Regions from separate parts of the Brevibacillus sp. SIMBA_040 genome, predicted to be linked through region 2. Evidence: riboswitches for the same ligand, from Rfam matches in the RefSeq annotation. Region 2 holds a riboswitch; the other holds the start of a gene.
The links. Region 2 has a riboswitch for lysine ahead of dapD (2,3,4,5-tetrahydropyridine-2,6-dicarboxylate N-acetyltransferase). Riboswitches for the same ligand answer to the same signal wherever they lie in the genome.
Positions count from the first base shown of each region.

Region 1 (5,440 bases), on a different contig from region 2:
GGCTGATAGTCAAAAAGAGTAGAAGAAGTAATAGTAGGCCATTTCCATGATAAAACGATTAATCTCCGATGGATTGCTTTAAGGTGACAATAGCTACATGGTACTGATATTTAGAATCGATTGCTTTTGTTTCGCAATCTAACAGCTTTGTCTCTCTATCGATCAACTCATTCAGAGATACTTTTCGTATGAAATAATCTGCCTTCATCTCATCGTATTGCTTCTGCGCGGCATCTCGTGCTGCTATGCTCTCTTCCATTACTTTTTTCGCGGACATGACTTTATCATAGTTTTCTTTTAGTTCTTTATTTACCGTTACTTTAGCCTTTTCCAACAAAATCTCCGCTTTTTTCAAATTATTCCTTGCAATTTTACCATCGTAGGTACTCGGGAGAGAATACCTCGCAACGATGTCTACCTTTACTTCAGCAAGCTTTCTTTCCTCTTCGACTTTTATCATATCCGGGCGTTTTTCGTAAGCGATAGCTTGTACTTCTTCCCAAGTAGGAAATTTATAGTGAGTCAGGTCGTAAGTGGACAATTTCCATTCTTTTTCAGGTGCTTCCAGCAGTAAATCATTCAGCTTGGCCAACGCCTGCTGGTGACTGGTTTGAAGCTTAGCAAGCGCTTCTTTGGCTTCTTCATTTGGAGATGGATACCAATAGTGGCGTTGGATGCTTTCCTTGTGCGAGTTTATTTTTGCTTCGAGAAAGAGAACCTCCAGATAAGCTTTTTCAACCTGAAGCTGCAATGAACTTTTTAACGCATCCATAGTGGCCTTGCTAGTGGCAATATCTCTTTGGGCTTCTGCTGCCTTCTTGTATTTCGTCTGTGCATCTTTGAAGGTATAGATGGAATTTTCCTTTATGGCCTGACTATCTCGAAGAGTTATGAGTGAATCGTAGTAAGTTGTATCGGCGGCTAATCGGAGCAGCTCCAGATCGGTATTGTTTTTCAGAGTCTTTTCGATAGCCTGGTCCATCGTAATGATATCTGCCGTCTTCAGTTCTGCAGCAAATGCGTGGGAAGTGGGAAAAACGAGGGGCGAGCTTGCCAATAATGCAGTAACCAAGGTAGTGCTGCAAATGGTCGAGAATAGCCTGGACTTCATTAAACTAACCTCCTGAGTATATATAAATTTGATAACGATAATCATTATCACTATCAATTTAATCAACAGTATATATTTCCACTTTTATTTCGTCAACGGAAATAGTTATGACAAGCAGAAAAATATTTACATAGATTTGGAAAAACTGGCTTCGCTATGCCTTGAGATAGGCAGTTTTTGCACTCATATGGGAAAGAAATGAATAAACGCCAACTTGAATAAAAGTAAAAGGATCTCCCGTGGTGAAGGAGATCCTCTGTATCGTATGGTGAAGCAGCAAACTACGTTTAATGAGAGTTTTCATCCATGCTGAAATCTACGCGATCAAGCGGCACCAGCTTTGTTTTTTTGGTTAATTTATAGACTAACCAAATGATCAAGAACAGTGGAAGACCGATGTAAGACACCATAAGCCCGTTCCAGTCGATCCCTTCAGCGGAAATCGCGGAGTAATTTTGACCGAGAATGACGATACAGCAGATGATGAATGCGAAAATCGGTCCAAACGGGAACCATTTCGCCCGATAAGGAAGCTCTCTCAGATCGCGTCCTTGCGCCAGAAAAGCTTTGCGGAAGCGATAATGACTGACAGCGATGCCGAGCCAGGCGATAAAGCCTGACATCCCGGATGCGTTTAACAGCCAAATGTACACTTCTCCATCGCCAAACAACGAGGACAAAAAGGCAAGCGCTCCAATCAGCGCAGTCAAGATCAAGGAATTGATCGGTACACCGTTGCGAGTAACCTTGGCAAACCATTTTGGCGCTTTGCCTTCCTTTGCCAGCACCCAGAGCATGCGGGTAGAAGCGTACATGCCAGAGTTACCAGCGGATAGAACCGAGGTGAGGATAACCGTATTCATCACGGAAGCAGCGAAGGCAAATCCTGCTTTTTCAAACACGATGGTGAACGGGCTGATTGCAATATCCGAAATATCGCCGCTAATCAAGTTCGGGTTATCGTATGGCACAAGAAGGCCGATAATGAGAATCGCGAAAATATAGAACAACAAGATGCGCCAAAAAATCTGGCGAATGGCCTTTGGAATATTTTTTGCTGGATTTTCACTTTCACCCGCAGCAACACCGACCAGCTCTGTTCCCTGGAAAGAGAACCCGGCGATCATAAAGACACCAAGCAACGCCATGAAGCCGCCACTAAATGGAGCGTCGCCTTTCGTGAAGTTTTGGAATCCAACAGCTTCTCCACCCATGATACCGAAAATCATCAGGACACCAATTATGATAAAAACAATAACGGTTATGACCTTAATAAGTGCAAACCAATATTCAGATTCCCCATAGCTCTTGACTGACAACAAATTCAGACAGAACATAAGGACGAGGAACAGGGCACTCCAGATGATAGAGGGAGTATCCGGGAACCAAAATTTCATGATGAGAGCAGCAGCCGAAAGCTCGACGGCAATGGTAATCGCCCAGTTGTACCAGTAATTCCAGCCGAGGGCAAAGCCCAGAGATGGATCGACGAAGCGCGTCGCATACGTGGAGAAGGAACCGGAAACCGGCATGAAAGCAGCCATTTCTCCCAGACTTGTCATCAGGAAGTAAACCATGATACTGATAGCGATGTAAGCAACCAACGCTCCGCCAGGTCCGGCAGAGTGGATGGAGCCGCCGCTTGCGAGGAACAATCCTGTACCGATAGAACCGCCAATGGCGATCATGGTCAGGTGACGGGCTTTTAAACCACGTTGCAATTGATTTTCTGACATAACCTACTTGCACGACCCTTCTAGAAAATGATGTTCGTAAAGGAAGGTCGGAAACGAAAAAACCGCCTGTAGCCATAAAAAAGGGCACAAAGCGGTATCATCAAATCCCCACCAAGCCTTCACTGAAGATAGCACAACACGCTTGCCGGCACGCAAGACGTGACAGTTCTGTCCCTTTCGGGTACAGCCCCAGCCCATGCGCACAGCGATACGCGATGGACTTCGGCGGATTTTCCTTTTCCTGCAGTCATGAATTTCTGCTGAATCTCGTACAGGATCATATAAAAGCCGCGACCTCTATCCTCACCGTGAAAGATGAGGATACATGTATGAAATTGATTTATTTATCAACTATATAAGATTGTTCAGTATTTATCAATGTAAAATCTAGTCATTCTTTTTTCCTCTGTACAAAAAATCCCCCGTGACAGCATGGCGTCTGAGGGGGATTTGTCATTCTACATACTATTTCCAGCTTCCTGCTGATAATACTTGTGCAAAACAAGATTCTCAAGTGAATTCGTCGTCGCATTTGCCCGTTTTAACAAAATATCCTGTTTGAAAGCAAAAAGGGCAGCTATATCTGCTGGGAGAGTCCGGGCGGGTACAGGTATGCTGTCTGTCTTGCGGATGAGTGGTTTCGGTGCTGCCAAGTGAAAGCCCCAGTCACCAAAGGAAGGAACCAGACAGTGATAGGATTGTGTGTGAAGTCCCGCAGCCTTTAACGAGAGTTCTATACTCCAATAAACAGTGGGTGCGTCTTCGGGTGAAAACGACTGGCAAACCATTACACCATCATCGGAAAGCTGTGCAGCGAGGCGTTGAAAAAATTCCGTGGTGTACAGCGTGCTAATGATTTCATCGGCTGGGTCAGGAAAGTCCACGATGATAATCTGATAGGAAGGTCGTTGCAAGTCCAGAAATTGAGCTGCGTCCTGAGGATGAACGTGTACACGCGGATCATGCAAGGACGCCTCATTCAGTGAAACGACCGCGGGTACGTGCTTAGCTACATCCAGCACCATCGGGTCCAGATCGACAAGGTCAACATGCTCAACTCCAGGGTACTTGAGCACTTCACGTACGGCCAGTCCGTCACCGCCGCCTACAATGAGTACCCGTTTAGGGGATGCAGCATACAGGAAAGCAGGATGAACAAGTGCTTCGTGATAGATTCTTTCATCCAATGAGCTGAATTGCAGCTGCCCGTCCAAGTACATGCGCATGTCGTTTGCCTCGATCAGCTCCATGCGCTGATAATTACTCGTTCCTTCGTACAACATGGTATGTTTGCCAGCTAGAATTTCGTTGCGTTCTATCTGGTCGTAGTTGTCACCGCGATTTGAAGCAGAATCTATCCCGAGCGAGACATTGGAAAAAGTAATGTTGTTTGCATGATCGGAGGTGCTTGCAGAAGCAAGTCGCGATTGCATGGACCAAATTGCCGGAGCACCGCTGCTTTTGTTAGAGCGATCTATGCCATATACGAGCGCGCTTTTTGAGGAAAGTCCACGAATAAGTGTTTCAATTTCTGTAGCTGGATCATCGTCTCCACATGTAAACAAATCAAAGGCAGCATACGAGTACTCGGGCCACGTGTGAATCGAAATGTGTGAGGTAGAGAGTAGAATAATGCCAGTTACTCCCTGAGGATCGAATCGGTGGAAGCTAGTCGCCAAGATCTGCATGCCAAGTGATGAAACGACTTGATTCAGTAGCTTTTCCAAATGAACGAGATCATTTAGTAAAAAAGGATCACAATCAAAGGCATCTACTACAATATGACGTCCATTTACGCCATTCATTGTGCATCTCCAACCCATTTGCTCAAAGCGAACAACTCCTTTATCTATTATATGTTCAGGATACGGTGCTGAAAGGATAAAGGTTTGTACGATTGACACATGGTGGCAAGAAATAGGTTGAATCTATAAAAGAAAACTACCGTACATAGATGCATAGACGGTAGTTTCCAATAAGGGCGCCTCTATAAAAATGAGCGTTTTTCTGGCCATGTTCCCTGAAGCTTGCGGATTTGCACGATTTGTCCTGTGTGAAAGGCATCATGAAGTACGATGCTCATCACACTCTGCCCTAAAGGAATACTGGGCAGCGGTTGGTCAAAAGCATCTTCGGAGAGCGAGGCGAGCTTTTCATGTATTTGGCGATGGACTTGCTCCATGCGAGCAACGGTGGCTTGCCATGCCTCTTCATCATCTGGACCGCCTGAGGGGGTAAAGGTGTCATCGTTTGTCTCTGCGGACAGGGGAAACTCGGTATTTTGCATGCGATGCAAGAGCCGTTCCTTGAAAAATAACAGGTGACTGACATTTTCCCAGATGGTGTTAGCGGCTAGGCCTTCAGGGCGCCAGCTGGCCTGTGCAGCGGAAAGTCCGGTCAGAGCATTTCTTAGCGGTGGGTACCAATCTTCTTTGTCGTAGGTACATTTCCATTCGTGCAGCAGTAATTCCATCCTGTTCATGTGCATCCTCCTCGTCTGTGAAACGAAATAAGTAGGCGGTATAATGGCTCTAAGGATGATAATGGATGTAACTATCAAAAACTATTTTGATCGTTACAAGGAAAAACATAC
Region 1 is NZ_JAWRXI010000032.1:29,277-34,716, forward strand. Features, by position in the region: gene SB752_RS31010 (TolC family protein) at 59-1,111, opposite strand; gene SB752_RS31015 (amino acid permease) at 1,399-2,847, opposite strand; lysine riboswitch at 2,969-3,155, opposite strand; gene speD (adenosylmethionine decarboxylase) at 3,306-4,652, opposite strand; gene SB752_RS31025 (DinB family protein) at 4,835-5,329, opposite strand.
Region 1: it holds a riboswitch for lysine, as region 2 does, so the genes downstream of both, SB752_RS31015 (amino acid permease) here and dapD (2,3,4,5-tetrahydropyridine-2,6-dicarboxylate N-acetyltransferase) in region 2, are expected to answer to the same signal.

Region 2 (5,440 bases):
CTTCGACGATCAACAGGTTAACGATTGGCTTCACGATTTCCATTTTCCCTGTTTGCTGATCGTATTCAACAAACCCACCCATCTTGTTCACGATATCCTCTACCGATTCAGCGTTGGAAGCAGGCATATTGCTACCTACCTGTTCACCACTAAGAAAAATGTGCATCGCACCTTCCCCCAAGGCAGTGGCAGTCCCCACGCCTGCAACAGTCAACGCCAACAAGGCCGACAACCATGCTTTTTTCATGTCTTAATCCTCCTGTATGTTTGCGCAACAGCGCTTGTTCTGTCCGAAATTTCTTCCCACTACTTTATACGTCTACACAAGCAAATAGTTGTGGTCAAATCACAAGTTTTTTCAACAATATCCACACTATCCACAGGTACACACAACCTAGGACAAACGACTTATTCACAGAGGTTGTTAATAACTACTTCCTACCCTTGACCCTATTAAAAGGAATGATCATAACAAAAAGTGCAAAAAAAAAGAACGGCCTCTATAAGCCGCTCTGATCCCATTTGTAACCTATGACTGCTTGGAAAACCATGTGAAGTAACGGGAAACGGTATCGATTGCCACTTCGATCGCTTCCTCACTAGGTTCAATCTTTGCATGATGCAAGCCATAGGGTGTATTGACACCTAGCCAAAATAAAAACCCGGGGATTTCTGTCAAAAAGTAACCGAAGTCTTCTCCTGTCATTGCTTCCTTGCAATGAACCAGAGTCACACCCTCGCATTCACTACGTACCCAATCCATAAATTCTGTTGTCAGCTGTTCATCGTTATACACCTGACAATAGCCACAGCCATAATCGATCGTAGCTGAGCATTCGAAGCCGGCTTCCACACCTTTTACAAGCGATTCAATTCTGCTTTTGACAAGCGCCATGGACTCCATGGAAAAGGTCCGAATCGTGCCTTCCAGCCGTGCTTTTTCGGCGATAATATTTTGCTTTGTTCCACCCTCGATCTTGCCAACGGTAATAACAGCCGAGTCCAGCGGATCAATATTGCGTGCAATCACGGATTGTAGCTGAGTCACTAAATGACTTCCGGCAACCACCATATCGTTCGCCTTGTGCGGAAACGCAGCATGACCGCCTTTGCCGACCAAATCAATAAACAATTCCGATGTGTTCGCAAATAAAATCCCAGGCTTCGTAGCGATATGTCCTACTGGATATTCGGGAGCAATATGCAGGGCAAAAATGCAATCAGGACGCCAGCTAGCAAATTCCTCGCTCTCCATCATCGGCAGAGCTCCGCCTGGACCTTCTTCAGCAGGCTGGAAGAGGAACAACAGGTCATCTGCTAGCGCGTTTTTCACAAAGTGCGTCAAAAGACCAAGGGCAATCGCCATGTGCATATCATGTCCACATGCGTGCATATAGCCCTCATGCAGTGATCGGAATGGATACGATGTCTCCTCTACGATCGGCAGACCGTCCATGTCTGTACGCCAAGCGATCGTCCGTTTTGGAGCAGTACCTGCGATTTTGACGAGAATCCCTGTACGCCACAGCTTGATCTGGAGCCGCTCTTGGGGGAGCTTCTCCAGATAATCAAGCAAATATTTTTGCGTTTTTACTTCTTGAAAGCCTGGCTCGGGTATTTGATGCAAATCACGACGGATCTGCGCAAACGTGGAAGTTGCCATCATTTACGCTCCTTCCCTCATGCCTGAGAGAGTTGTCAGCAAATGAGCGAAAACATCCAAAAACCGATCTACATCCCCTTTTGTCAGGGTCAGTGGCGGCAGCAGGCGAACGATAGTCTTCTGCGTCACATCGACGAGAATACCCTCCTCCAGCAATTGCTGCTGCAAATGACTCGCTTCTTCAGGAGAGACACTAAGAGGAATACCGACCATCATGCCTTTCCCACGCAATGCCTGAAGCTGATCGCCCAGACGCTCGCGTAGTGCCTCCAGCTGATCCCAGAGGTATGCGATCACCTCATCCACACCTTTTGCAAAAGCGGGATCAAGAAGCTCATCCATGACAGCATTCCCCAAAGCAGCTGATAGTGGCGAAGGAGCAAAGGTTGTACCATGATCACCCGGCTTGAACTGGTTCATAAGCTTTGTACCAGCAATCACACCACCAAGTGGCAAGCCTCCACCTACACCTTTGGCAAACAGTATCAGGTCGGGAGTGACAGCAGTGTGCTGATAAGCAAACAGCTTCCCTGTTCGCCCCATACCTGTCTGAATTTCGTCCATCGCAAACAGCATGCCTTCTTCCTGGCAAATGGCTGATACTTCTTGGAGGAATGTCTCCGACAGGGGAACTACTCCGCCAGAACCAAGTACCGGCTCCATCAGAACAGCAGCAGGCTTTACCTTTTGGCAAAGTTCGCGCAGACCAGCCGCATCCTCTGCATCCAGCTCATAAACCGAAAAAGCAGGCTGCGGGAAATCCTGATAGACATGGGCTTGCCTAGTCAGTCGAACAGCGCCGAGGGTCCGTCCGTGGAAACTATTTCTGAGAACGACAATCCCCTCACGTCCAGCCCCCTCCGTCTTTGTCCACTTATGGATCAGTTTAATGGCAGCTTCAGTCGCCTCCGCACCCGAGTTGGTGAAAAATACTTTACCCGGGATTGTCTGCTCCACCAGACGCTGCGCCAGACGAATCGCAGGCTGGTTGAGAAAGACGTTGGATATATGCAAAAACTGCTCTCCTTGCTCATGAAGCGCGCGCAAAATACGTGGATGTGAGTGACCGAGCACATTCACTGCGAGTCCAGTAAACAAATCCAAATATTTTTTGCCATTGGTATCGTACAAATAATTGCCTTCCCCTTTGGCGATTGCTATCGGAAGACGATTGTACGTGGAGACGATGTATTGTTCATCAAGCGAACGCCAATCCATGACCACACACTCCCTTAGAGCTGACGTAGTTCCTGTTTGATTTCTGTTTTGGAGCGAGTCTTTTCGTCGATTTGCTTGATGACACGAGCTGGAGTACCTGCTACTACTACGTATGGCGGTACATCTTCAATGACAACCGCACCAGCTGCAACAACAGCACCTTTCCCTACGCGCACACCCTCAAGCACCACTGCGTTGGCACCGATCACAACATCGTCTTCGATGACTACTGGCGTAGCAGAAGGCGGTTCAATTACACCCGCAATAACGGAGCCTGCACCGATATGGCAGTTTTTCCCGATCGTTCCACGACCACCTACAACTACGTTCATATCAATCATCGTGCCCTCACCAATAACAGCACCGATGTTGATAGAAGCACCCATCATGATGACTGCATTGTTGCCAATCGTTACTTGGTCACGAATGATCGCACCTGGTTCAATACGCGCTTGAATTCCTTTGGTATCAAGCAATGGGATTGCAGAATTGCGACGATCGCTTTCAACTACATAGTCTTCGATCTTGTCCTTGTTCTCAGTCAGTACAGGCTCGATTTCTTTCCATTCGCCAAATACGACACCTGTGCCCCCCGTGATGAATGCCTTTGCACTAGCTCCGAAGTCGATTCCCTCCAGATTACCCTTCACATATACTTTCACAGGTGTTTTCTTTTCGCTTTTTTGAATAAACGCGATAATTTCGTTTGCATCCATCATGTTCACAGGTGAGTCCTCCTTTTAATTGAAAAGCTTGTAAGTTTTAGCGGAATGGTAATCTAGCTGAATCAGGAAGTATATACCTGAAGTTTACACCTTCTGATTCACTAAAAAAAGCAATGAGTGCATACGCTACCTCATTGCTTTGGATACTCCGCAAGCAAATCGTAAATAGCGCTCCACAAAAGGCTTACCACCTTTCATGACAGGACGATCATTTTTCACGATCCACCCCAACCATCGCTATTCAGGGGAATAGCAGCAGCTTCGGCGCTTTAGCCTTTCCTCCTTTTCCTGCCCCCTGGCAGATCACGAAAAGATGTACTCATCCTCGGCGCACCTCTATTTAGACTTCCATATAATAATTTCATTTAACTCTACCAAAATCAATGCGTTGTGGCAACAGCTTTATCAAAAATGAATTAGTCATTGACAACGATTATCATTTTCATTATTTTGTTTATGATAATGATTTTCATTACTAACTTGGAGGTTTTCCTTTTATGAGCTTTTTGATTGTTTACGCAAGCATGTCTGGAAACACACAGGAAATGGCTGAGGCCATCGCAGAAGGAATTCGTTCTACAGGTGCTACGATGGTGATAAAGGAAGTGATGGATGCCAGTGCACAAGAGCTGGAGTCGTACGACGGCATTGCCCTTGGCGCGTATACATGGGGAGATGGAGAGCTGCCAGACGAATGCCTGGACTTCTATGAAGAAATGAACAACATTGATTTAAGTGGCAAAAAGGTCATCGCTTTTGGTTCATGCGACTCAAACTATGAGCATGTAGGTGCCGCTGTGGATATTCTATTAGAAAAAGCTCGCGAGCGTGGAGCAGAAACGCCATTGGAGGGGCTGAAAATCGAGCTCACCCCCAATGCCAAGGAAGTTGAGAAATGCAAAGCTTATGGCGTTTCTTTTGTGGAAGCTCTCGGATTGTAACGAATATTTTCACTCTTTTATTCGTATTGCATTTCCTGCGAAGAGAAAACGTGGTACACTATCGATCCACCATTTTTTCTATAGGAGGATCGCTCGATGCAATTACATACCGATGCTATCTATTTACGCCCTCTTCGTGAACAGGACGCAGCCGAGCTATTGGAGCTTCGGCTGCGTAACCAAGATTTTCTGGCGCCATTCGAACCGATCCGTCTCCCTTCTCACCTGACATTGGAAGGTCAGCAGCAGCAAGTAGCCCAGGCCATACAGGACTTCGAAAATGGGTCCGGATTTGCTTTTGGCGTTTTTCTTTCCGAAAAAGAGGAAATGATCGGTCGTGTCGCCTTGTCCAATGTCGTCCGCGGTGCTTGGCAAAACGCAACATTGGGCTATTTTATGGATCAAAGCTGCAATGGACGCGGCTATACTACCTCCGCTGTTGGACTCGCTTTGCAATTCGCCTTTACCACTGCCAATTTGCATCGCGTGCAAGCTGCGGTCATGCCACGCAATCTTGGCTCTATTCGCGTACTCGAAAAGAACCGTTTTCGTTATGAAGGATTATCCCTGCGCTATTTGCAAATCTATGGAAAGTGGGAAGACCACAACATGTATGCCATCACTGCGGAGGATTGGCACGAATAGTGCTCTTATTCTCATGCTTGACGCAACCGCTCCAGGATTCGCCGTTTTTGGTACAGCATCATGCCAGCCTCGGCGACATCCTGTACAGTGGAACGATTGATGTACGCCCCGAACAAAATGCCTGCGATCGGCACCATCTGAAACAGCTTTTTCCACCCAAAGTTTTCTGTATAGGTCACGACGACTTCTCTCCACCCCTGGAGCTGAGCGATGACGTCTTTTTCAGTAGCTGGATCGTCGAAACGTGA
Region 2 is NZ_JAWRXI010000005.1:111,117-116,556, reverse strand. Features, by position in the region: gene SB752_RS10365 (hypothetical protein) at 1-247, opposite strand, end outside; gene SB752_RS10360 (N-acetyldiaminopimelate deacetylase) at 530-1,663, opposite strand; gene SB752_RS10355 (aspartate aminotransferase family protein) at 1,667-2,881, opposite strand; gene dapD (2,3,4,5-tetrahydropyridine-2,6-dicarboxylate N-acetyltransferase) at 2,896-3,606, opposite strand; lysine riboswitch at 3,765-3,953, opposite strand; gene SB752_RS10345 (flavodoxin) at 4,104-4,547, shown strand; gene SB752_RS10340 (GNAT family N-acetyltransferase) at 4,644-5,192, shown strand; gene SB752_RS10335 (EcsC family protein) at 5,204-5,440, opposite strand, start outside.